Regions from separate parts of the Modestobacter sp. VKM Ac-2979 genome, predicted to be linked through region 3. Evidence: riboswitches for the same ligand, from Rfam matches in the RefSeq annotation. Region 3 holds a riboswitch; each other region holds the start of a gene.
The links. Region 3 has a riboswitch for cyclic di-AMP ahead of O2W15_RS10715 (hypothetical protein). Riboswitches for the same ligand answer to the same signal wherever they lie in the genome.
Positions count from the first base shown of each region.

Region 1: another riboswitch for cyclic di-AMP. It lies ahead of O2W15_RS20755 (C40 family peptidase); the one in region 3 lies ahead of O2W15_RS10715 (hypothetical protein).
Region 2: another riboswitch for cyclic di-AMP. It lies ahead of O2W15_RS17660 (LysM peptidoglycan-binding domain-containing protein); the one in region 3 lies ahead of O2W15_RS10715 (hypothetical protein).
Region 4: another riboswitch for cyclic di-AMP. It lies ahead of O2W15_RS07240 (C40 family peptidase); the one in region 3 lies ahead of O2W15_RS10715 (hypothetical protein).

Region 1 covers NZ_JAPVBO010000007.1:252,993-258,344, reverse strand. The annotation lists gene O2W15_RS20760 (HNH endonuclease signature motif containing protein) at 63-1,709, opposite strand; cyclic di-AMP (ydaO/yuaA leader) riboswitch at 1,782-1,934, shown strand; gene O2W15_RS20755 (C40 family peptidase) at 1,951-2,487, shown strand; gene O2W15_RS20750 (bifunctional metallophosphatase/5'-nucleotidase) at 2,598-4,442, opposite strand; gene O2W15_RS20745 (ROK family transcriptional regulator) at 4,581-5,352, opposite strand, start outside.
Region 2 covers NZ_JAPVBO010000006.1:70,578-75,929, reverse strand. The annotation lists gene O2W15_RS17670 (DUF5926 family protein) at 1-139, opposite strand, end outside; gene O2W15_RS17665 (cytochrome P450) at 215-1,426, shown strand; cyclic di-AMP (ydaO/yuaA leader) riboswitch at 1,654-1,752, shown strand; gene O2W15_RS17660 (LysM peptidoglycan-binding domain-containing protein) at 1,777-2,643, shown strand; gene araA (L-arabinose isomerase) at 2,769-4,292, opposite strand; gene O2W15_RS17650 (L-ribulose-5-phosphate 4-epimerase) at 4,289-4,972, opposite strand; gene O2W15_RS17645 (xylulokinase) at 4,969-5,352, opposite strand, start outside.
Region 3 covers NZ_JAPVBO010000003.1:391,568-396,919, forward strand. The annotation lists gene O2W15_RS10705 (sugar ABC transporter substrate-binding protein) at 1-653, opposite strand, end outside; gene O2W15_RS10710 (threonine/serine ThrE exporter family protein) at 901-2,304, opposite strand; cyclic di-AMP (ydaO/yuaA leader) riboswitch at 2,621-2,736, shown strand; gene O2W15_RS10715 (hypothetical protein) at 2,738-3,622, shown strand; gene O2W15_RS10720 (cytochrome P450) at 4,090-5,352, shown strand.
Region 4 covers NZ_JAPVBO010000002.1:551,939-557,290, reverse strand. The annotation lists gene O2W15_RS07250 (serine hydrolase domain-containing protein) at 1-1,097, opposite strand, end outside; gene O2W15_RS07245 (DUF3817 domain-containing protein) at 1,105-1,473, opposite strand; gene O2W15_RS07240 (C40 family peptidase) at 1,622-2,803, opposite strand; cyclic di-AMP (ydaO/yuaA leader) riboswitch at 2,820-2,975, opposite strand; gene O2W15_RS07235 (hypothetical protein) at 3,145-3,690, shown strand; gene O2W15_RS07230 (GNAT family N-acetyltransferase) at 3,695-4,147, shown strand; gene O2W15_RS07225 (phytoene desaturase family protein) at 4,144-5,352, shown strand, end outside.

The DNA.
Region 1 (5,352 bases), on a different contig from region 3:
GGACCTGCGCAGCCTGCGGAACCGCCGTCCTGCTGACGGCGGGGCCCGCGATCCCTGCCGCGCTACAGCAGCGGACCGATGAGGATCTCGGTGTCGTCGGGGCGGTAGGTGCGCCATCGTCCGTCCGGTCGTCGTTCGACCCGGAACCCGTGATGCACCTTGTTGTGATGGCGTTCGCACAACAACGCTGAGTTCTGCAGCGAGGTCTCGCCGCCGTGCAGCCAGTGGATCAGGTGGTGGACGTCGCACCACCAGGACGGGGCGCCGCAGCCGGCGAACACGCAGGACTTGTCGCGCCGCTCCACCGCCTTGCGCAGGCCAGGGGTGACCACCCGGTGGTCCCGGCCCAGGTCCAGCGGGACCCCGTCGGGGCCCATGACGATGCGGGAGATGCTGCCGTCACAGGCCAGGTAGCGGGCCCGCGCTGCCGAGATCGTCGCCCCGAAGCCCAGCTCCGCCGCACCCGCGCCGGTGGCCGGATCGACGAGGTCATCGAGATCGACGCCGACCACCACATGCGGCTTGACGGTGCGCAGGATCGGCAGATCACCGGAGGCCAACTGGTTGTCACACAGCTGCACGAGCGCGTCGGCGTTCTGCTGCGCACGGGTCCGCTCATCACCCCTGGGGCGGTCGGCCTGCACGATCGACTCGATCGCCGCCTGCACCTTCTCCCCACCCACGGCATCCAGGTCGAACCGACCGGTGACGCTGCCATCGGAGTGCTTCGCGATCGTCAACCGGCGGCCCTCCGTCGGATCAGGCTCCGGGCCGTCCGGGTCCAGCGCGTCCTCGAACGCCTGCACCGCAGCCACCAGCGACTGGTGCGGCGATACGGCCGCCACCTGCGCCCACACCCGATCGAAGGGAGCCAGGTCGATGCCCTGCTCGGCGGCTCGAGCCCGCTCCCGCTCCCCCACCGCAGCGGCGACCACGTCCATCTGCGCCGCCGTCACCGCACCCTCAGCGAACCCCGCCGCCAGCGCCGGGAAGTGCTCCAACGCCCGACCCGACCGCAGGATCCGCGACGCGTCACTCGCGGACAACCGGGTGTGCCCGATCAACCACGACCGCATCGACTTCAACCCGTCGTGCTCGGCGGCCTGGGTGGTGTCCGCGCGCCGAACGGTGCGGGTCAACTCAGCCGACGCGCGGTTGACCAGCTGCACCAGGAACGCCGTCCGCTCCAGCACCTGACCGTCCGTGAACGAATGGAGATCGTCGGCCGCCAAGGCGTCCAGAGCCGACATCAACTCGCTCACGGACACCTCCCGACGTATTCGAACATGTGTACGAATACTACCGCCGTCACCAGCTACGGGCAAGGCGAATCCGCAGGTCAGAGGCTTGTCCACAGATCCCGACAGCCCCTTGACGCGGTCGATCGTGGCCCGTCGACGATCGGCCCGGCCGCACGTGCGGCGCACGTGGCCAGCGACCAGCGCCGTGCTGGGACTTGGTCGACGGGAGAGCCGATCACGCGGCACTTCAGGCAGCGGGCCGTGTCGCGTCGAACACGAAACGTGCACACCCGCCGTCCGACCAGAAATCAGATTCCCGGCGGAAACAGCCGGCGAGAGCCGACCTCGCCGACGACCCGCTCCGGCGTTGCTCGACGTCAGCTCGGCGAGTCGTCTCCGCCGGCCGGGCGTGTTGCAGCCCCACGGGGTGTCGGAACCGCAACGCGCGGCACTTTGTGACAAATCCATGACAGCCCTACCGTCATCCGCGCCTGCCGGCCCTGAGTCACCACACACGGTGACACCGGCGAGCACCGCCGAACCGGGCAACCGCCGCATCGTCGCCGCGGACGCCCGGACCGGGGACCCACCGCAGTCTTGGGGTGAAGCGCAACGGCACGCGAGTGCCGGAGCGCCGGGCGAGTTCCCCGCCCGAACCCGTCAGCTAACTCGGTAGGCGGTTGAGGAGAACAAGGAGAACCCGTCGTCCATGACGACCACTCGCACGTCCCCTGCCCGTCGTCCCTCCCGTTCCGGTCGCCGGGCACTGATCGCGCTGTTCGCCAGCGCGGGCGTCGCCCTCACGCCGATGGCCGCCCAGGCCTCGGTCGGCGGCGGTGGCGCGGCCGCCCCAGCACCCGTCGCGGCACCGGTGGCCCCGGTCGCGGCTCCCAACGCAGCTGCCCAGATCATCGTCGACACGGCGCTCGCCCAGCAGGGCAAGCCCTACGTCTGGGCCGGGGCCGGCCCGAACGTCTACGACTGCTCCGGGCTGACGCAGTTCTCCTTCGCGGCCGCCGGCATCACGCTGCCGCACTCCTCCCGCATGCAGTCGACGATGGGCGTGCCCGTGGCCCGCGCCGACCTGCAGCCCGGTGACCTGGTCTTCTTCTACGACCCGGTGGGCCACGTCGGCATCTACATCGGCAACGGCCTGATGGTGCACGCCCCCACCGCCGGGGACGTCGTCCGCACCATCAACGTCGACACCATGTGGGGCTACAACTCCGCGCGCCGGCTGGTCTGACCCGCTCGCCCGAGGGCAGTCGCACGACGAACGCCCCGCTCCCCATACCGGGGAGCGGGGCGTTCGCCGTGCCGGAGGGGCCGATGTCGCGACCCCGGCCCCTCCGAGGGTCAGCCGAGCAGCGGCTCGCCGTCGCGGACGAGCTGCCAGTTCTCCACGTAGAAGTCGGCCGGGTCGATCACGCCGCGCTCCTGGGCCCACTCGATGAGCAGCTGACGGATCTCCAGCTGCTCGTTGTAGACCACCGGGGCCGTGGAGATGTGCGGGAAACCGCCACCGCCGGAGCGCCGGTAGTTGTTCACCGCGACGACGAAGCGGGCGTCGTCGGCCACCGGCTCACCGTCGATCTCCAGCCGGGTGACCCGCTCGCCGACCGGCCGGGAGACGTCCAGGTCGTACTCGACGCCGGAGAGCACGTCGTAGTTGTAGTCCGGCGTGCCGTCGGCGTTGGTGATCGTCTCCGGGTCGACCGGCCCAGTGGCCGGCACCTGGGTGAAGTAGCTCGCCGACTCCTCCAGGTAGTCGCGCACCTGGGCGCCGGTCATCTCCACCGCCTCCAGGGTGTTGTCGAAGACGTAGAGCCCGGCGATGTCCCGGATGGTGACCTCGCCCTCCGGGAAGACCGCCTCCCGGCTGAACGGCGCGGCGATCGACAGCACCGGCAGGTCGGCCCACTCGGTGCCCCCGAGCGCAGCGTCGACGGTCTCGGTCTGCACCTGCTGGATGAAGTCGAGGATCGGGGTGTCCTCGTACCGGCTGGTGAGCGTGGTCAGCTCCTCGGTGGAGGTGGCCACGACCTGGTTGACGTAGTCGACGGTCGCCTGGTGCGCCTCGTCGGTGACGGCGAGGACGTCGGGGTCCTCCGGGTAGTCCCTGGTGCGCAGTGCGGTGGCCGTGGCCTCGGTGACGTCCCACTGACCACGGGTCTTGGTCAGCTCGAAGTCGACCTGGCTGACCGTGGCGCCCCAGCGGTAGGGCTGGGTGAGCAGCACCTCCTCGCCGGTGACCTCGTTGACCACGACCTGGGACGGGGCGTCGCGGTGCGTGTGGCCGACGACCATCGCGTCGATGCCGGGCACCGTGCGGGCGATGACGTCGGAGGGGTTCTCCGTGCCGACGGCCGGGTCGTCGTAGGACGACGTCCCGCCGACTCCGGCGTGCGCCAGGACGACGACGACGTCGGCCTGCTCGGCGACGACCGGCACCCACTCCTCCGCCGTCTCCACCATGTCGCGGAACTCGAGCTGGCCCTCGACGTTGTTGCGGTCCCAGATCGCCGAGCCCGGTGTGGTGAGGCCGATGATGCCGACGGTGACCGGCTTGGCGCCGCGCACCTTCATCCGTTCCAGCGTGTACGGCGGCAGGTACGGCTCGCCGGTCTCCACGTCGATGACGTTGGCGCCGAGCACCGGGTGGTCGACGTCGTCGACGTAGCCGGCGAGGGTGTCCAGGCCGTAGTTGAACTCGTGGTTGCCGACGACCTGGGCGTCGTAGCCGATGACGTCGTAGGCCGCCGCGATCGGGTGCTCGGCCTCCGGCGGCTGCTGGGCGGCGAGGTAGGTGAGCGGCGTGCCCTGCAGGAAGTCGCCGTTGTCGACGACGAAGACGCTGTCCGCGCCCTTCTCGGCGCGTACCGAGTCGACCACCGAGGAGATCCGGGCCAGGCCCGTCGCGTCACCGGCGCTGTCGGTGTACGGCGCGTCGCGGAAGTAGTCCCAGTCCTGCGCGCGGCCGTGGACGTCGGTGGTGGCCAGCATGGTGAGTTCGAGACTCTGCCCCTTGCCGTGCCCGCCGCCGTGCCCCTTGCCGTGACCGTTCCCATGGCCGTTCCCGTGACCGTGGCCGTTCCCATGGCCGTTGTCGTGACCGCCCGGGCTGGCCGCCGCGGGGGTCACCGCCCCGACGCTCATCGCCAGCACCGCTGCCGCGACCGTCACCGTCGTCCGTCTGCGCACGCGATCTCCCCCAAGCTCGTCAGCCGCCCCTGCTGGGCCGGCTGTGCGGTTGCTGAGCCAACGTAACGAGGGATGCCGACAAGTCGACAGCGGTCACGAGGTGTTCACGCAGGCAGCACCGGGTGGACCGAGCGGACCTCAGCGGGCGGCGGCGCGCGCGGCCAGTTGTTCCGGGGAGAAGGCCAGGTCCAGGGCCTCCCGGGCGGCGCCGAGCACGGCGGCGTGCTGGCCGACGCGGCTGACCGCGATCTCCAGGCCGTCGGTGATCATCGGCGGGCACTGGGCGTAGATCGCCGAGCGCACCCCGGCGACGAAGGCCTCGGCGCTGCTCAGGTGCCCGCCGATCACCAGCCGCTCCGGGTTGAAGAAGTTGAGGATGGTCGAGAGCACGGTGCCGGTGCTGCCGCCGGCCTCGCGCAGCAGCTGGGTGGTCAGCGGGTGGGCGTCCCGGGCCAGGTCGAGCATCCCCTCGGTGCCTGAGGAGTCGACCCCGCGCTCGGCGAGCTGCTCGACCAGGGCGGCGCCGCTGGCCACCGCGTCCAGGCAGCCGACCCGCCCACAGGAGCAGGGCACCGGCGGGGCGCCGGGCACGGTGGTGTGGCTGATGTCCCCGGCGAACCCGCCGCTCCCCCGGTGCAGCACCCCGCCGGCGACGACGCCGCAGCCGATGCCGGAGCCGACCTTCACGAACACCATCTGCTCGGCCGGCGCCCCGCCGGCGGCGTGCTCGCCGAGCGCCATCAGGTTCGCGTCGTTCTGCACGATCACCGGCACGGGCAGCCACTGCCGCACGATCGCGGCCACGTCGGCACCGTTCCAGCCGGGCATCCGGGCCGGGGAGACGACCAGGCCGGTGCGCGCGCTGACCGGCCCGGGCACGCCGACGCACATCGCCAGCAGCGGCGGGGCG
Region 2 (5,352 bases), on a different contig from region 3:
GCACCGGCTGGCCGTAGCCGGAGCCGTGGCAGTGCTTGTAGCGGCGACCGGAGCCACAGGGGCAGGGCGCCTTCGGGTTGGTCTCACCGTCGGTCGCGGCAGGGGCGGCGGGGCGGCGGCGGGTCGTGGAGCGGGCCATGCCTGCGAGCGTAGGAGGCGCCGTCGGCGACCGGGGGACGGCGTCCCGTCCGGCTGCCGCCCGTAGGCTCTTCCGGTGACACCGGCTCCCGTCCCGTTCGACCTGACCGACCCCGCGCTGGTCGCCGATCCCTATCCCGCGTTCGCCGTGGCCCGCGCCGCAGCGCCGGTGCAGTGGGACGAGCGGCAGGGCCTGTGGCTGGCCTTCGGCCACGCCGAGGCCAACGCCGTCCTCCGGGATCGACGGCTGGGCCGGATCTGGTCGGACCGGACCCCCACCGAGCGGTTCGAGAGCTTCAACCTGATCCACCGCAACGCCATCCTGGAGATGGAGCCGCCCACGCACACCCGGCTGCGCCGGCTGAGCAGCGCGGCGTTCGCCCGCGGCCACGTCGAGCGGCTGCGACCGTGGGTCCAGGACCTGGCCGACTCGCTCGTCGACTCCCTCGTCGAGCGCTCCGCCGGCGCGACCGGCGTCGACGTGCTGTCCGGCATGGCCGAGGAGCTGCCGGTCGCAGTCATCGCCGAGCTGCTCGGGGTGCCGGCGGTCGACCGGCCGCTGCTGCGCCCGTGGTCGAACGCGATCGTGAAGATGTACGAGTACGGCCGGACGTCGGAGATCGAGGCCGACGCCGAGCGGGCCGCCGCCGAGTTCGTCGCCTACCTGCGCGAGCTGGCCGCCGAGCGGCGGACCGCACCGGGCGAGGACCTGCTCACCCACCTGGTCACGGTGCGCGACGCCGAGGGCGACCGGCTCACCGAGGACGAGCTGGTGACCACCTGCATCCTGCTGCTCAACGCCGGCCACGAGGCGACGGTCAACGTCAGCGGCAACGGCCTGCTGGCGCTGCTGGAGCACCCCGACCAGCTCGCCCGGCTGCGCGCGGACCCGGCCCTGCTGCCGACGGCGATCGAGGAGCTGATGCGCTACGACTCACCGCTGCAGCTGTTCGAGCGCACCGCCACCGAGGACGTCGAGATCGGCGGGGTCACCGTCGCTCGGGGACAGAAGATCGCCGCCCTGCTGGGCAGCGCCAACCGCGACCCGGCCGTCTTCGTCGACCCGGACACTCTCGACGTCGGACGCGCGGACAACCCGCACATCTCCTTCGGGGCCGGGGTGCACTTCTGCATCGGTGCCCCGCTGGCCCGGGTGGAGCTGCAGGCCTCCTTCGGTGCACTGCTGAGCCGGACGTCCCGGCTGGAGCTGGCCCGCCCGGCCCGGCGCCGCCCGGAGTTCGTCATCCGCGGGCTGCAGGACCTGCCGGTCGTGCTCACCGGCCGCTGAGCCGTTGCGCCGGGAGACGACCTCGGGGCACCGGCGCACGCCGCGTCCATGATCCGTCACAGCTCGTGCTGACCGCGTCGGGGAGCCCGGGAAAGCTCGTCGCCGACCGGCTCCCCCGGCCGACGGCCTGCCTACCGTTGTCTCCGTCCGCCGCACGGCGGGCTCCGGACGACGGCACCGCCGAACCTGCCCACCGTCGCCCGGACGTCACGAGACCACGGGCAGGCGCGGGGGACCCACCTCGCAGGACCAGGCCTCCGGGCCTTGGGGTGAAGCCGCAGCACGCGGCCGGGCAGCTCTCGCCCGAACCCGACAGCTAACTCCGCAGGCGGCGAGAGGCACACACACCCATGCTCAATCGCTTCACGGCACGGCGCGACCGCTCCACCGAGCGCTCCGCCTTCGCTTCGGCGGCACGCCCCGCCATGGTCGTCGCGGCAGCCGCGGCGATGTCCTTCGGGGTCATCGCACCGGCCGCGGCCCACACCGGCAGCCACACCGTCAGCCCCGGTGACACGCTCAACGAGCTGGCCGCCAGCCACGGCACCACCTGGCAGGACATCCACGCCGCCAACCGCGACACCATCGGCAGCAACCCGAACGTGCTGCGCGTCGGCCAGGTGCTGACCATCGGCGGAGGGGCGGCCCCGGCGGCTGCACCGGCAGCCGCACCCGCGGCGGCGACCGGCACCTACGTGGTGCGCTCCGGCGACACCCTCGGCAAGATCGCCGCCCAGCACGGCACCACCTGGCAGGCCCTCTACGCCGCCAACCGCGGCACCATCGGCGGCGACCCGAACGTGCTCCGCGTCGGCCAGACCCTCACCCTCGGCGGCGGGGCGGCCGCACCTGCGGCCCCGGCACCCAGCCGCCCGGTCGAGCAGCCCGCCAGCCGCAGCGCCGACCGGACCGCCAGCGGTGACCCCCGGTCCATCGCCCGGACCATGGTCGCCGAGCGCGGCTGGGGCCCCGGCGAGTTCGACTGCCTGGACGCCCTGTGGGAGAAGGAGAGCAACTGGGAGACCACGGCCGACAACCCGAACTCCAGCGCCTACGGCATCCCGCAGGCGCTGCCCGGTTCGAAGATGGCCTCGGCCGGCCCGGACTGGCGCACCAACCCGGCGACCCAGATCACCTGGGGCCTGGGCTACATCAGCGACCGCTACGGCACCCCGTGTGGCGCGTGGGCGCACTTCCAGGCCAACAACTGGTACTGATCGACCAGCGCGACGGGTCGGTCGGCGCGGTTCCGCGCTGACCGACCCGCACCGGTGGTCCGGGCGACCGGACCACCGGCACGACGACGCCCCGGCCGGGCAACCGGCCGGGGCGTCGTCCGTCCTCAGAGGCGCTGGTTGAGCCGGTGGTAGGCCGCGCTCCAGCGCAGCTCCTTGGCCAGGCTGCGCCGGGTGGTGTCGGCGTCGATGAGCACCAGCTCGGTGTCGAACACCTCCGCCAGGTCGGTCAGCTCGTCGGCCCCCAGCTGGGTGGACAGCACCGTGTGGTGCGGCCCGCCGGCGGTCAGCCAGCCCTCGGTCGCCGTCTCGAAGTCCGGCCGGGGCTCCCAGACCGCCCGGGCGACCGGGAGGTTCGGCAGCGGCTCGGACGGCTCGACGACGTCGATCTCGTTGGCCACCCAGCGGAACCGGTCGCCCAGGTCGCACCAGCCCACCATGATGCCGGCGGCGGGGGCAGCGGTGAACACCAGCCGGGCCGGGTCCTCGCGGCCGCCGATGCCCAGCGGGTGCACCTCCAGCCGCGGCTTGTCCCCGGCGATCGTCGGGCACACCTCGAGCATGTGGGCACCGAGGATCTTCGGGGTCTCCGAGGCGAGGTCGTAGGTGTAGTCCTCCATGAAGGACGTGCCGCCGGGCAGCCCCTGGGCGGCGACCTTGAGCACCCGCAGCAGGGCAGAGGTCTTCCAGTCGCCCTCGCCGCCGAAGCCGTAGCCGTCGGCCATCAGCCGCTGCACGGCCAGGCCGGGGAGCTGGCGCAGGCCGCCGAGGTCCTCGAAGTTCGTGGTGAACGCACCGAAGCCGCCCTCGGTGAGGAACTGGCGCAGGGCCACCTCGATCCGGGCCTGGTAGCGGACATGAGAGTGCCGCTCGCCACCCGGGCGCAGGTCGGCGTCCATCTCGTAGAGGTCGCCGTACTCGGCGACGACCGCGTCCACGGCGGAGTCGGCGACCGCGTCGACCACCTCGACCAGGTCGTTGACGCCCCAGGTGTTCACCGACATGCCGAAGCGGATCTCCGCCTCGACCTTGTCGCCCTCGGTGACCGCGACGTTCCGCATGTTGTCACCGAACCGGGCCAGCTTGAGGCCGCGGGCGGCGGCCGCACCGGCGGCGGCGCGGGCCCAGGAACCGACCCGGGCCTGCACCCGCGGGCTGCCCGCGTGGCCGGAGACGGTGGTGCGCGGCGTGCGCAGCCGGGTGAGCATGAACCCGTACTCGCGGTCGCCGTGGGCGGCCTGGTTCAGGTTCATGAAGTCCATGTCGATCGTCGCCCACGGGAGGGCGGCGTCGGCCTGGGTGTGCAGGTGCAGCAGCGGCTTGCGCAGCGCGTCCAGCCCGGAGATCCACATCTTCGCCGGCGAGAAGGTGTGCATCCAGGTGATGACGCCGAGGCAGTTCGGGTCCTCGTTCGCCTCGCCCATCATCTTCCGGATCGCACCGGCGTCGGTGAGCACCGGCTTCCAGACCACCCGGACCGGGACGGCGTCGGCGCCGTCCAGCGTCGCGGCGACCCGCTGCGACTGCTCGGCGACCTGCTGGAGGGTCTCCTCGCCGTACAGCCCCTGACTGCCGGTGAGGAACCAGATCTCCGAACCCTCGAATGCCACCTGCTGCTCCTTCGTGCTCATCGTTGTCCGTAGACGTTCTGGTAGCGCGCGTACAGCGAGTCGATGTCCGCCTGCGCGATCGGGACGGGCTCACCCAGCTGGCGGGAGAGGTGCACGGTGCGGGCGACGTCCTCGGTCATGACGGCGGCCTTGACCGCGGCCTTCGCCGAGGGCCCGATGGTGAAGACGCCGTGGTTCTTCATCAGCACCGCCGGCGAGCGGTGCCCCTGCAGCGTCTCCACGATGCCCTGGCCGATGGAGTCGTCACCGATCAGCGCGAACGGCCCCACGGGGATGGGCCCGCCGAACTCGTCGGCCATCGCCGTGAGCACGCAGGGGATCTCCTCGTGCCGGGCCGCCCAGGCCGCGGCGTAGGTGCTGTGCGTGTGCACTTGGCCGTTCACCTCGGGCATGTTCCGGTAGACGTAGGCGTGCGCCGCCGTGTCGCTGGAGGGGGCCCGGACGCCGTCGACGGCGTTGCCGTCGAGGTCGCAGACGGTGATGCCCTCCCAGGTCAGCTGGTCGTACTCGACGCCGCTGCCCTTGATGACGAACAGGTCCTCGCCGGGCACCCGCTCGGACACGTTGCCCGAGGTCCAGGTGACCAGCTCGTAGCGGGTCAGGTAGGTGTGCAGGTGGGCGACGTGCTCGCGCTGGGCGCGCAGCGTCCCCTGCTCGGTGCGGGTCGGGGTGGAGGTCATGCCGGCTGCTCCTCGGTGGTGGCGGTCGGGGTCTCGTCGGTGTGCGGCTCGGCCGGCCGGTCGCCGATGGCGACGTGCTCCACGGCGGCCCGCTCGACCGGCAGCCCGGCGACGTACCGCTGCATGAAGGCGTCGAAGCCCGCGACGTCGGCGGGGTCGGGCTCCGCGGTGGTCAGGCTCGCGTCACCGAACACCGCGGTGTCCAGGTACTCGGCGAGGCTCTGCCCCGCGGGGCGGCCGGCGGCGAAGGCAGCCAGGACGGCGATCCCCCAGGCGCCGCCTTCGGCGGCGACGTCGCCGACGGCGACCGGGGTGTCGATCGCGGCCGCCAGGAACCGCTGCGCCACGCCCTCGGTCTTGAACAGGCCGCCGTGCGCGAA
Region 3 (5,352 bases):
ACCGTCAGCGCCTCCTGCGGGGTCACCGCCTGCTGCTGGGCGACGATCTCGGCATCGGGAGCGGCGTTGCGCAGTCCCTCGAGGATCCCGTTGGTCCGCTCCTGCCCGATCTGGGTCAGCTGGTCCTCCAGCACCAGCACCGTGGGGGGCTCGCCGAGGTTCTCCTGCGCCCACCGGCCGGCGTCCTCCCCGAGCATCCGCCCGGACTCGGTGAAGCTGAACTGCAGCGTGCTGCTCTGGTTCTCCAGGTCGCCGCCGTAGGTGACCCAGTACTTGCCGGCGTCCAGGTACTGCTGGGCGATCGAGTCGATGCTGGCCGGGTCCATCGGGAAGGACACCACCGCGTCCACGTCGCTGTTGAGGTAGGTGGTCAGGTTCGACACCTGGGTCGACAGGTCGCTGTTGTCGTTGGTGAACTCGACGGTGACGCCCTGCTCCTCGGCGTAGTCCTGCATCTGCTGGCTGAGCACCGAGTAGATGGGCAGCGAGGTGAAGGGGAAGTCGAAGAGGATGGTGTCGACCTCGGTGTCGCCGCCCGCAGAGGTGGCCGCGGCGGTGCCGCTCTCACTCGTGGTGCTGCAACCGGTCAGCGCCAGGGTCACCGCGAGCGGCGCGACGACGGCGGCGGTGGCTCGATGACGGCGTGCGGACATGAGGGCCTCGTTCTCTGCAGAGGGGACGGCGTCAGGACCGGACGGAGCCCGGCCACCCCGGGACTGGTCCCGCGGGGGTGGTGACCGGAGCGAGCTCCGCTGACGGCATCACCCGGCGGCGGTGAGCTGTTCGGTAGACCCTCGGTCCGATCCGCGGTGGCCGACGACCACCGCGTGCACCCGATCTCGCCGTTTCGCGCACCCGCCCGAGCTGCCCGGCCTGGACCCCTCGGTCAGCAGGCCGATCTCAGTCGGAGCTGGTCGCGCGGCGCCGCACCCGCCGGTCGAACCGGTCGCGGCTGCTGCCCAGCGGCTGGCCGAGGTACCTGCCCAGCACGATGCCGGCGGCGAGGGCCAGGCCGATGGCCGCGGCCCCCACGAGCTCGTCCACCCCGCCCGGCACGTCCGCCTCCACGACGATCGCGAAGAGGCCGCGGTAGATCGTGAGCCCGGGCAGCAGCGGCACGATGCCGCAGACCGCGACGAGCAGGGGCGGGAACCGGAGCCGATCGGTCAGCGCCGCACCGCAGAAGCCGACGACCACAGCCGCCGTCCCGCTCGCCACCGCGGGGCCGGCCCCGAACGCCGCGGTCGCCGACGACGTCGTCCAGGCCAGCGCGCCGGCCACCGTGGCGACCCCGACGGCGTGCGGGCGGGCATGGGACGCGAGGGCCCAGGACCCCGCCATCCCGGCGGCTGCGGCCAGCGCCACGGCGAACGGCACGGTGTACATCGACGGGTCGGTCACGCGCAGCGGGACACCCGCCCGCTGCGCCAGGTCCAGCACGGCGGCGATGCCGACGACGATGCCGGTCGTCAAGGTGAGCACCTCGAAGGCGCGCGCCGCGGCGGTGACCGGGAAGCCGTTGATCGCGTCCTCGGCCGCACCCACGAAGGAGAGGCCGGCCAGGAGCACCACGATCCCTGCGGCGACCACCAGCGAGGTGCGGACCTCGACCTCGGAGACGATGAGGAGGACGGCCGCTCCGGTGGCCACCGCGGCGCCGAGTGCCTGCTGGAAGAACATCGGCAGCCCACGCCGGTCGAGGGCTCGCATCGTCTGCTCGATGGCGGCCGTGGTGAGCGCCGCGACCAGCGCCACCAGCCAGTCCCCGCCGAGCAGGAAGGCGACGCAACCGGCCACACCCGACCAGCCGAGCGCGTGGATCGAGCGGCGGTAGGGGTGCGGCGCCGACAGCACGTCGTCCAGCTGACGGTGCGCCTCCTCCAGGCCCAGGCCGGCTGTCTTGATCTCCGCCGCCAGGTCGGTGATGCCCTGGAGCCGGGTGTAGTCCAGCCCCCGCGGGCGCACGATCCGCATCAGCATGAGCGGTGGGACGTCGTCCGGGTCGTAGCTGATCGTCAGCGAGGTGAACGTGATGTCGACCTGGCAGTCGGTCAGCCCGTAGCCCGCGGCCACGCGCAGCACGGTGGCGGTCACGTCGGCCGCGGAGGCCCCGACCGCCAGCATCGACTCCCCGATGCGCAGGGCGAGGCCGAGCGCCGAGCGCGCGGTGTCCGCGTCGACCCGGCTGGGCTGGGCGCGCAGCGCCAGCGGTGCCGTCGGCGGCCCGGACCCGGAGATCGCCTTGCGCGCCCGGTCCGGCAGGCGGGGGAACCGCCGGCTGCGGTCCCGGGTCGTGGGGTTCACTCGGGCCAGGCTACGGAGCGCTGACGGGAAGTCACGGCTGCCGACCACGCGCGGGTCGTGGCCTTCCCCACTCTCGCGCGGACGGCGCCCCGGGCCCGCTGTCCGGCACTACGGCGGCGAGTCGGCCGGCGCGTCCCGCCACCGGACGGCGTGCCGCCGACGGCACGCCGATGGCGTGACGACCGTCACGAAGACAGCCCCATCGCGGGTACATAACGTTCCGGTCACGCCGACTTCGTGGGCGTGGCGCCGGTCCGCCCAACCCTGCCTGCCGGCCGCCATCCAGGACCTTCAGGGCAGGGGTGGGGAACCCACCGCACACGGCGCGCCGATCCATCGGATGGCGCGCCTCGGGGTGAAGCCGGCATCGCCGGCCGGGCACCGATCGCCCGAACCCGACAGCTAACCCCTCAGGCGGTGATCGGAGATCACCATGCCCAAGAACAGCTCGTCTCGCTTCGTCCGCACGCGGGACGTCCTCGTCGGCCTCCCCGTCGTGGCCGGCGTCTCCGTCGTCACGCTGGGCGTCCTCAGCTCCCCGGCGCAGGCCCACACCACCAGCCCGGCGCCCTCGGTCACCGCGACCCAGGAGGACCGGCACACCGCCGAGCAGGGCGACCCGTTCGCCGCGCTCGCGGGGGCCCACGGGCAGTCCTGGCGGGAGCTCTACCAGCGCAACATCGGCGCCTTCGGCGAGGACCGCGCGGCGCTCACCCCGGGGCAGGTGCGGTTCCTCCTCGGCGCCGAGGACGCAGCACCGGCACCTGCTGCTGCTCCGGCACCCGAGCCGGCCCCGGCTCCTGCCCCCGCACCGGCTCCCGCACCGGCTCCCGCCCCGGCACCGGCTCCCGCCCCGGCACCGGCTCCCGCCCCGGCACCGGCTCCCGCCCCGGCACCGGCTCCGGTCGCGGCTCCGGCTCCGGTGGTGGCCGTCGCCTCGCAGTCCACGGCCGCCGCCCACATCACCAACACCGCCGGGCCCGTGCAGCCGCGGGCCGCGGCCGCCGCGGACGCCGTCGTGCGCGACGTCCCCGGCGCCGCCGGCATCACCATCGGTGGGACGCGCGGCAGCGCGACCGACCCGAACGGCCACCCCTCCGGGCTGGCCCTGGACTACATGGTCATGTCCGACACCGCGCTCGGGAACGCGATCGTCGAGTACCACATCGCCAACTGGGACGCCCTCGGCGTGGACTACATCATCTGGCAGCAGCGCATCCTCATGTCGCCGACCGGCTCGTGGAGCCCCATGGCCGATCGCGGCAGCGCCACGGCCAACCACATGGACCACCCGCACGTGAACTACCAGGCGGGCTGACCCGCCCGGCCCCGCTCCACCAGGGCGGACACCGTGCCCCCCTGCCCGTACCGCGGGCAGGGGGGCACTGTGCGTCTCCGCCGCCGAGGGCCGCCGACGGTGTCCGACCGTCCGCGTGGGATGGTCGGGGCAGAGCCCACCGCCACGGATGGTCCGCCACGGTGCGGGCACAGTCGACGGCGACCGCGCGAGGCCCGTGATCCGATCGAGGTCCCACGACGTCGTCGCACGGCGGACGTCGCACGATCAGCACCCGGCGCCGGTCGGGTGTCGCTCCCCCGGTGGGCTCGGCGTGGCTCGACGTCGCGCCGGTGCCCGGATGACGACGAGGGATCATGTCCACGACCGACTTCTCAACACCACCCGGGTCCAGGCGTCGCCGCGTGCGGCGGACCGCCGCCCTGGCCGCCCGACCGGTGACGCGGAGGTCGGGCGGGTGGCCGCGGCGCCAGCGCAGCGCGCGGGCCGTGGCCCAGGCGTGGCTCGGCCGCATCGTGGAGCGACGGATCCGCAAGAAGGGCATCGACCTCACCGAGCTGACCTTCTTCCCGGAGAGCGCTCGACTGCCCCTGCTGCGGCGCGGGGTGGACCCGGTGCCGGAGCTCGCCGAGCTGCGCGCCCGCTGTCCGGTGGAGCGGCTCGACCTGCCCATGGGTCTCGCGGCGCACCTGGTCACCGGTTACGAGCAGGCCCGCGCCGTCCTCGCCGACCGCGACTCCTACAGCAACGACATCCGGCACCTGTTCGGCGACGCCGGACCGGGGTCGACAGCAGACGTCGGCGGCCTCGGTTTCACCGACCCGCCGCTGCACACCCGGCTGCGCAAGCTCGTGGCCCCGGAGTTCACCCGGCGCCGGCTGGACCGGCTGGAGCCCACGGTCGAGGCGATCGTCACCCGCCGGCTGGACGAGCTCGCCGCCGCCGGATCGCCGGCAGACCTGGCCGAGCACGTCTCCTGGCGGGTCCCGATGGACGTGATCTGCGGGCTGCTGGGGCTGGACGACGCCGACCACGAGGCCTTCGTCCGGCTGGGCACCCAGCGCTTCGACGCCACGGGGGGTGTGGCCGCGGCGCTCGGTGCGGTGTCGGAGCAGAAGCGGATCCTCCTCGACGTGGTGGCGCGGCAGCGGACGGCGCCCGGGGACGGCTTGATCGGGCGGATCCTCCTGGCCGAGGGCGACGGCATCTCCGACGACGACCTCGCGGGCCTCGTCGACGGGATCGTCACCGGCGGGTACGAGACCACCGCCAGCTCCATCTCCCTGGGCACCATGGTGCTGCTGCGCGACCCCGCCCATGCCGCCATCGTCCGAGGGGGCTCACCGGCCGAGATCGACGGCCTGGTGGAGGAGCTGCTGCGCTACCTGTCGGTGGTCCAGGTGGCCTTCCCGCGGTTCGCCAAGCAGGACCTGGAGCTGGCCGGCTGCCCGATCCAGCAGGGCGACCTCGTCGCCGTCTCGCTCAGCGGGGCCGACCGCGACCCGGCCTGGGCCGGCCCGCAGCCCGACCAGTTCCAGCCGACCCGGTCCCCCGCCGGCGGTCACCTGGCGTTCGGCCACGGGGTGCACCGCTGCGTCGGCGCCGAACTCGCGCGCCTGGAACTCCGCATCGCGCTCCCGGCGCTGTTCCGCCGCTTCCCGGACCTCGCGCTCGCCGTTCCCGAGGAGCAGGTCCCCTGGCGCGGGCTGTCCTTCGTCCACGGCGTCGAGGAGCTCCCGGTCTCCTTCTGA
Region 4 (5,352 bases), on a different contig from region 3:
GACTGGGCGCGCAGCACCAGCGGAGCCGGCCCCCAGAACCAGACGCCGAGCGAGTCCAGCGGCAGCGGCGGCGGGGACGGCACCCAGGCGTCGACGATCCGGGGCTCGGCGGCCCGCAGGTCGGCCAGCAACCCGGGCACCAGCGGGTCGAGCCCACTGGTCGTGTTGGCCAGCATCACCGCTCCGACCTGCTCGGACCGGTCGACGAAGACCCCGGCGAGGAAGCCTGGCATCGAACCGCCGTGGCCGATGAGGGTGTGCCCGTCGACCCGCAGGACCTGCACCCCCAGCCCGTACGCCGACCACCCGGGGGACGACGAGTCGATCCCGGCCGGCACGGTCATCTCCTCCAGCGTCGCCGGGGAGAGCACGTCGCCGGTGTCGCCGAGCAGGAAGGCGGCGAACCGGCCGAGGTCGGCCAGCGTCGCCCACAGCTGGCCGGCCGCGGCCATGACGCCGGCGTCGTGCTCGGGCTCGGGCAGGACGACGTCTGCCCACGGGTGCACCCCCGCACCCTGCGCCGCCCGACCGGTGGGCCGCGGGGTGGTGCGCTCCATGCCCAGCGGCAGCAGCACCTCGTCCCGGACCACCTCGGCCCAGGAGCGCCCACGATGCCGGGCGACCAGCTCACCGAGCAGCCCGAACCCGAGGTTCGAGTAGTGGAACCGCCGGGCGCTGCCCAGGACGACGTCGTCGTCGGTCAGCCGGAGCTCGGCCAGCGACCCGCCGGGGACGCGCTCCCACCAGCCGCCGGGGCTCTCCGAGCTCGCGCCGGCGAGGTGGGCGAGCAGCTGGCCCACGGTGCGCTCCCCGAAGGGGGTGTCGGGGACGTGCTCCTCGAGCAGGTCGTCGAGCCCCAGGCGGCCCTCGTCGCGCAGCCGGAGCACGGCCAGGGCCGTCACCGTCTTGCTGATCGAGCCCAGCCGGTACTGCACGTCGGTGTGCGGCTCGGCGACGTCGCCGCGACCGGCCGACCAGGCCAGCCCGCCGTCCCGGACGACGCCCGCGACCAGGCTGGGTGCCCGGCCGTCGCGCTGGACCCGTGCGGTGCGGGCCAACAGGGTGCGGGCGGTGGCGGGCAGGACGGGGGTGACCATCGTGCGCTCAGCCGGCCCGGACCGGCGTGGTGGCGTCCACCGGCAGCCGGCCGGTACGCCGGGCCCAGCGCTCGAACCAGATGGTCACCAGTGGCGGGATGGAGGCGGCCAGCGCCAGCAGCCCGGTGGCCGGGGTCCAGCGGAGCACCCGCCACGCCAGCAGGGCGACGACGACGTAGGCCACGAACACCGCACCGTGGACCGGGCCGAAGACCTGCACGCCCAGCTCCGAGGCCTGCAGCACCCGCTTGACGAACATGCCGGCCAGCAGGAGCACCCAGGAGACGGCCTCGGCGATGGCGACGACGCGGAAGACGCGGGCGACCCTCGTGGGGTCGGTCAGTGCGGCGGGCACGGTGCTCCTCGGGGTGGGCATGGCGTGGGCTGTACCTCATCGTGCCCGGCGGGACGGGGTGCCGGTGCGCGTACCCGGGTGATCGTCGCCACCGGGTCCGGACGCGCCGGTGCCCCGGCCGCCGTCAGGCGACCGGGGCACCGGCGGGTGTCGCGGGGTGGTGCAGCTGTCAGCCGGCGACCCGACGCATGGCGGTGATGGGGCCCATGGCGTCGATGCTGGCGACCTTGACCACGTCACCCGACGTCGGCGCGTGGACCATCTGGCCGTTGCCGATGTAGATGCCGATGTGGCTGACCGGGCTGTAGTAGGCGATGAGGTCGCCCGGCTGCAGCTCGCCGCGGGAGACCGCCCGGCCCGACGCCGCCTGCTGCCGGCTGCTGCGGGGCAGGTTGACCCCGGCCGCGGCGTAGGAGTACTTCACCAGCCCGGAGCAGTCGTAGGAGTTCGGGCCGGTGGCGCCCCAGACGTAGGGCTTGCCGCGCTGGGCCATCGCGGTGCTCACCGCGGTGGCGGCAGCGCCGCTGCTGGCCACGACCGGCGCGGCCGGAGCCGGTGCCGGCGCCGCAGCGGCGGCCGGGGCGGGGGCGGCCGCACGGGCAGCGGGGGCCGTGCGCTCGTCGCGCGAGGCGGTCTGGGCGTTGTTGCGCTCCGCCGCCGCGGCGGCCTGGGCCTCGCGCTCGGCTGCGGCTGCCGCCGCTTCTGCGGCCGCGTGCTGCTCGGCCAGGATGCGAGCGCGCTCGCGCTCCTCGGCGGAGAGCCGGTCGTACTCGGCCTGGTACTCGGCGATCTGCTCGTTCAGGTCGGCCTGCTGGGCAGCGACCTCAGCGACCTGGGCCTCCGCGTCGGCGGCGGCCTTCTCGGCAGCGGCCTTCGCCTCGTCGGCGCTGACGGTGGCCTGCTGCGCGACCCCGAGCACCTCGTTGTTGTGCCCGGCGATGCTGTCCAGCGTGCCCATCCGGTCGAGCATCTCGTCGGCGGAGGAGCTGGTGAGCATGGCCTGCAGCGAGGAGAGCTGCTCACCGGTGAAGGCGCTGCGGGCGACCTGGCGCACGTGGTCACGGGCCTCGACCACGGCCGCCTCGGCGGCGACGAGCTCGGCGGCGGCGGCGTCCGAGGCGGCCTTCATGCTGGTCAGCACGTCGGTCGCTTCGTGCATCTTCTCGGTGACGACCTCGAGGTCGTGACCACGGGCGGCGATGAGCTCGGCCGCCTCCTGCGAGGTGGTGGGTGTTTCAGGAGCCGCCAGGGCGGGCACCGGTGCGAGGGCGACGCCACCCGCGACGAACAGAGTGAGCAGGGCCCGTCGGCCGTTGCGGCCACGACGGACAGAGATGTGCGAACTCGCCATGTTCGGCGGGTGTGTCCTTTCTTCCACCTGCCGCCTACCGAGTTAGCTGACGGGTTCGGGCGGGAAGACGCCCGGCTCCTCGGGCCCGCGAGCGGGCCGTGCGGAGCTTCACCCCAGTGCTGCGGTGGGTCCCCGGTCCACGAGCCCGCGAGTGTTGCGGCGAGCCGTGTGGTTCGGCGGCGGTCCTGTCGGTGGTCACCCGGGTGGGCGACTGCGCTGCCCGTCAGGACCGCTGGTGACCGTACGTGCGTTATGTGCTCGTGACAAACGACTGGGGTCAATTTGTGGAAATCCCCGGGCGTGTGCTGCAACACGCTCACCGAGCGTGACAGGCTCGCCGCGTGAAGGGCCTGGCACAGCGGGAGTTCTGCCTCGTGCTGCTCCGCCGCATGGCCGACACGCGACCCGACCTGGTCTCCGAGGCGTTGCCCAGACTCGGCGCCGACCGGGCCGAGGCGCGTGCCGCGCACCGTCGTTGGCGCGCGCTCCATCACACAGAGCGAGCACCGCGCGGGCTCGTGCTGCGCGCTGCCGTGCTCGGTCCATCCGCCGAGCAGGAGGACCGCCGGTTCGGTGACGTCGACCTCGTCGTCCGGCGGTGGCCGCTGCCGCTGTGGCCGCACCTGCGGTGGGAGGTGCTGGGCGGCCCGGACGGCGCGGTGCTCCACGAGCAGCTGGTCCGCGCGCCCGGTTCCGCCGTGCCGGCCGCCGCACCGGGGGCCCTGCGCGTCTGGGAGCACGTGGTGGACGACGTCGTGACCCTGCCCGGCGCGGCCGCGGTGGACCCCGGCGTCCCGAGTCGCTTCGAGGTGCACCTCCCCGGCCGGGTGCGGGCCCGGTTCGTGTGGGGGCTGCTGCAGCAGGTGGACGACGGCGCGCCAGGATGACCCGGTGCCGACCCTCTCCGCCGCCTCGTGGGACGACCCGGACGTCGCCGCGCTGACCGCCGCCCAGCAGGTCGAGCTGCGGGCCCGCTACGGCGGTGCGAGCGAGCCGGGGGTGCCGCCGTCTGCCGCCGACGTCGCCGTCGTCCTCCTCGCCCGGGACGACGACGGCACGCCGATCGGCTGCGGCGCGCTGCGGCCCCTCGGGGACGGCACCGCCGAGCTCAAGCGGATGTACGTCGTCCCGGCGGCGCGTGGGCGGGGCGTCTCCCGGCTGCTGCTCACCGCGCTGGAGGCCGAGGCGGTGGGGCGGGGCTGGACCACCGTGTTGCTGGAGACCGGGCCGCGCCAGCCCGAGGCGGTCGGGCTGTACACCGCGGCCGGCTACCGGCCGATCCCGGCGTTCGGGCACTACGTGGACGACCCGTTCTCGCTCTGCTTCGCTCGGGAGCTGGCGTGAGCACCGCAGCCCGGTACGACGCCGTCGTGGTGGGCGGCGGCCACAACGGGCTGGTCGCCGCCGCCTACCTGGCCCGCGCGGGCTGGTCGGTGCTCGTGCTGGAGCGGCGGGCCGTGCTCGGCGGCGCCGCGGTCAGCGAGCAGGTCTTCCCGGGCGTCGGCGTCCGGCTGTCGGCCTACTCCTACCTGGTCAGCCTGCTGCCCGACCGGGTCGTCACCGACCTGGCGCTGCCGATCACCCTGCTGGACCGGGCGGTCGCCTCCTACACCCCGCTGCGCCGCGGCGGTGCGGCCACCGGGCTGCTGGTCGAGCGGGACGAGGGGCCGGAGACGGCGGCCTCCTTCCGCGCCCTCACCGGCTCGGACGCCGAGTTCGCCGGCTGGCAGCGGTTCTACGGCCGACTGACCACCCTCGCCGAGGACCTGGCCCCCACCCTGACCGGACCGCTGCCCAGCGAGGCGGCGGTCACCGCGCGCCTGCGGGACCCGGAGATCTGGCGCGACCTGCGGGAACGGCCGCTGGCCGACGTCGTCGCCGACCACCTGACCGACGACGAGGTGCGGGGCATCGCGCTCACCGACGGGCTGATCGGCACCTTCGCCGACGTGCACGCCGCCGACGGCCTGGCCGGCCGGTGCTTCCTGTACCACCTCATCGGCAACGGCACCGGCCGCTGGCGGGTGCCGGTCGGTGGGATGGGTGCGGTCAGCGGCGCGCTGGCCGACGCAGCCCGGGCGCGCGGTGCCGCACTGCTCACCCGCGCCGAGGTCACCGCGGTCGAGACCCGGGCCGACGGCGTCACCGTGCACTGGACCGACGCCGACGGGACGGCGCACGCGGCCGACGCCGGGCACCTGGTCAGCGGCGCGGCCCCGGCCGTGCTCGACGAGCTGCTGGGCGCCGCCCCGGCGCCGCGGCCGTCGGGGTCGCAGCTGAAGGTCAACATGGTGCTGCGCCGGCTGCCCGGGCTGCGGTCCGGCGCGGATCCCCGCCGGGTCTTCAGCGGCACCGTGCACGTCGACGAGGCGGCCGGCCAGCTCGACGCCGCGTACGCGCAGGCCGCGGCCGGGCAGCTGCCCGAGGTGGTCCCCTTCGAGGTGTACTGCCACTCGCTCACCGACCCGTCGATCGTCGGCGACACCGGGCTGCACACCCTGACCCTGTTCGGGTTGCACACGCCGGCCGAGCTCTACGCGGCCGACCCC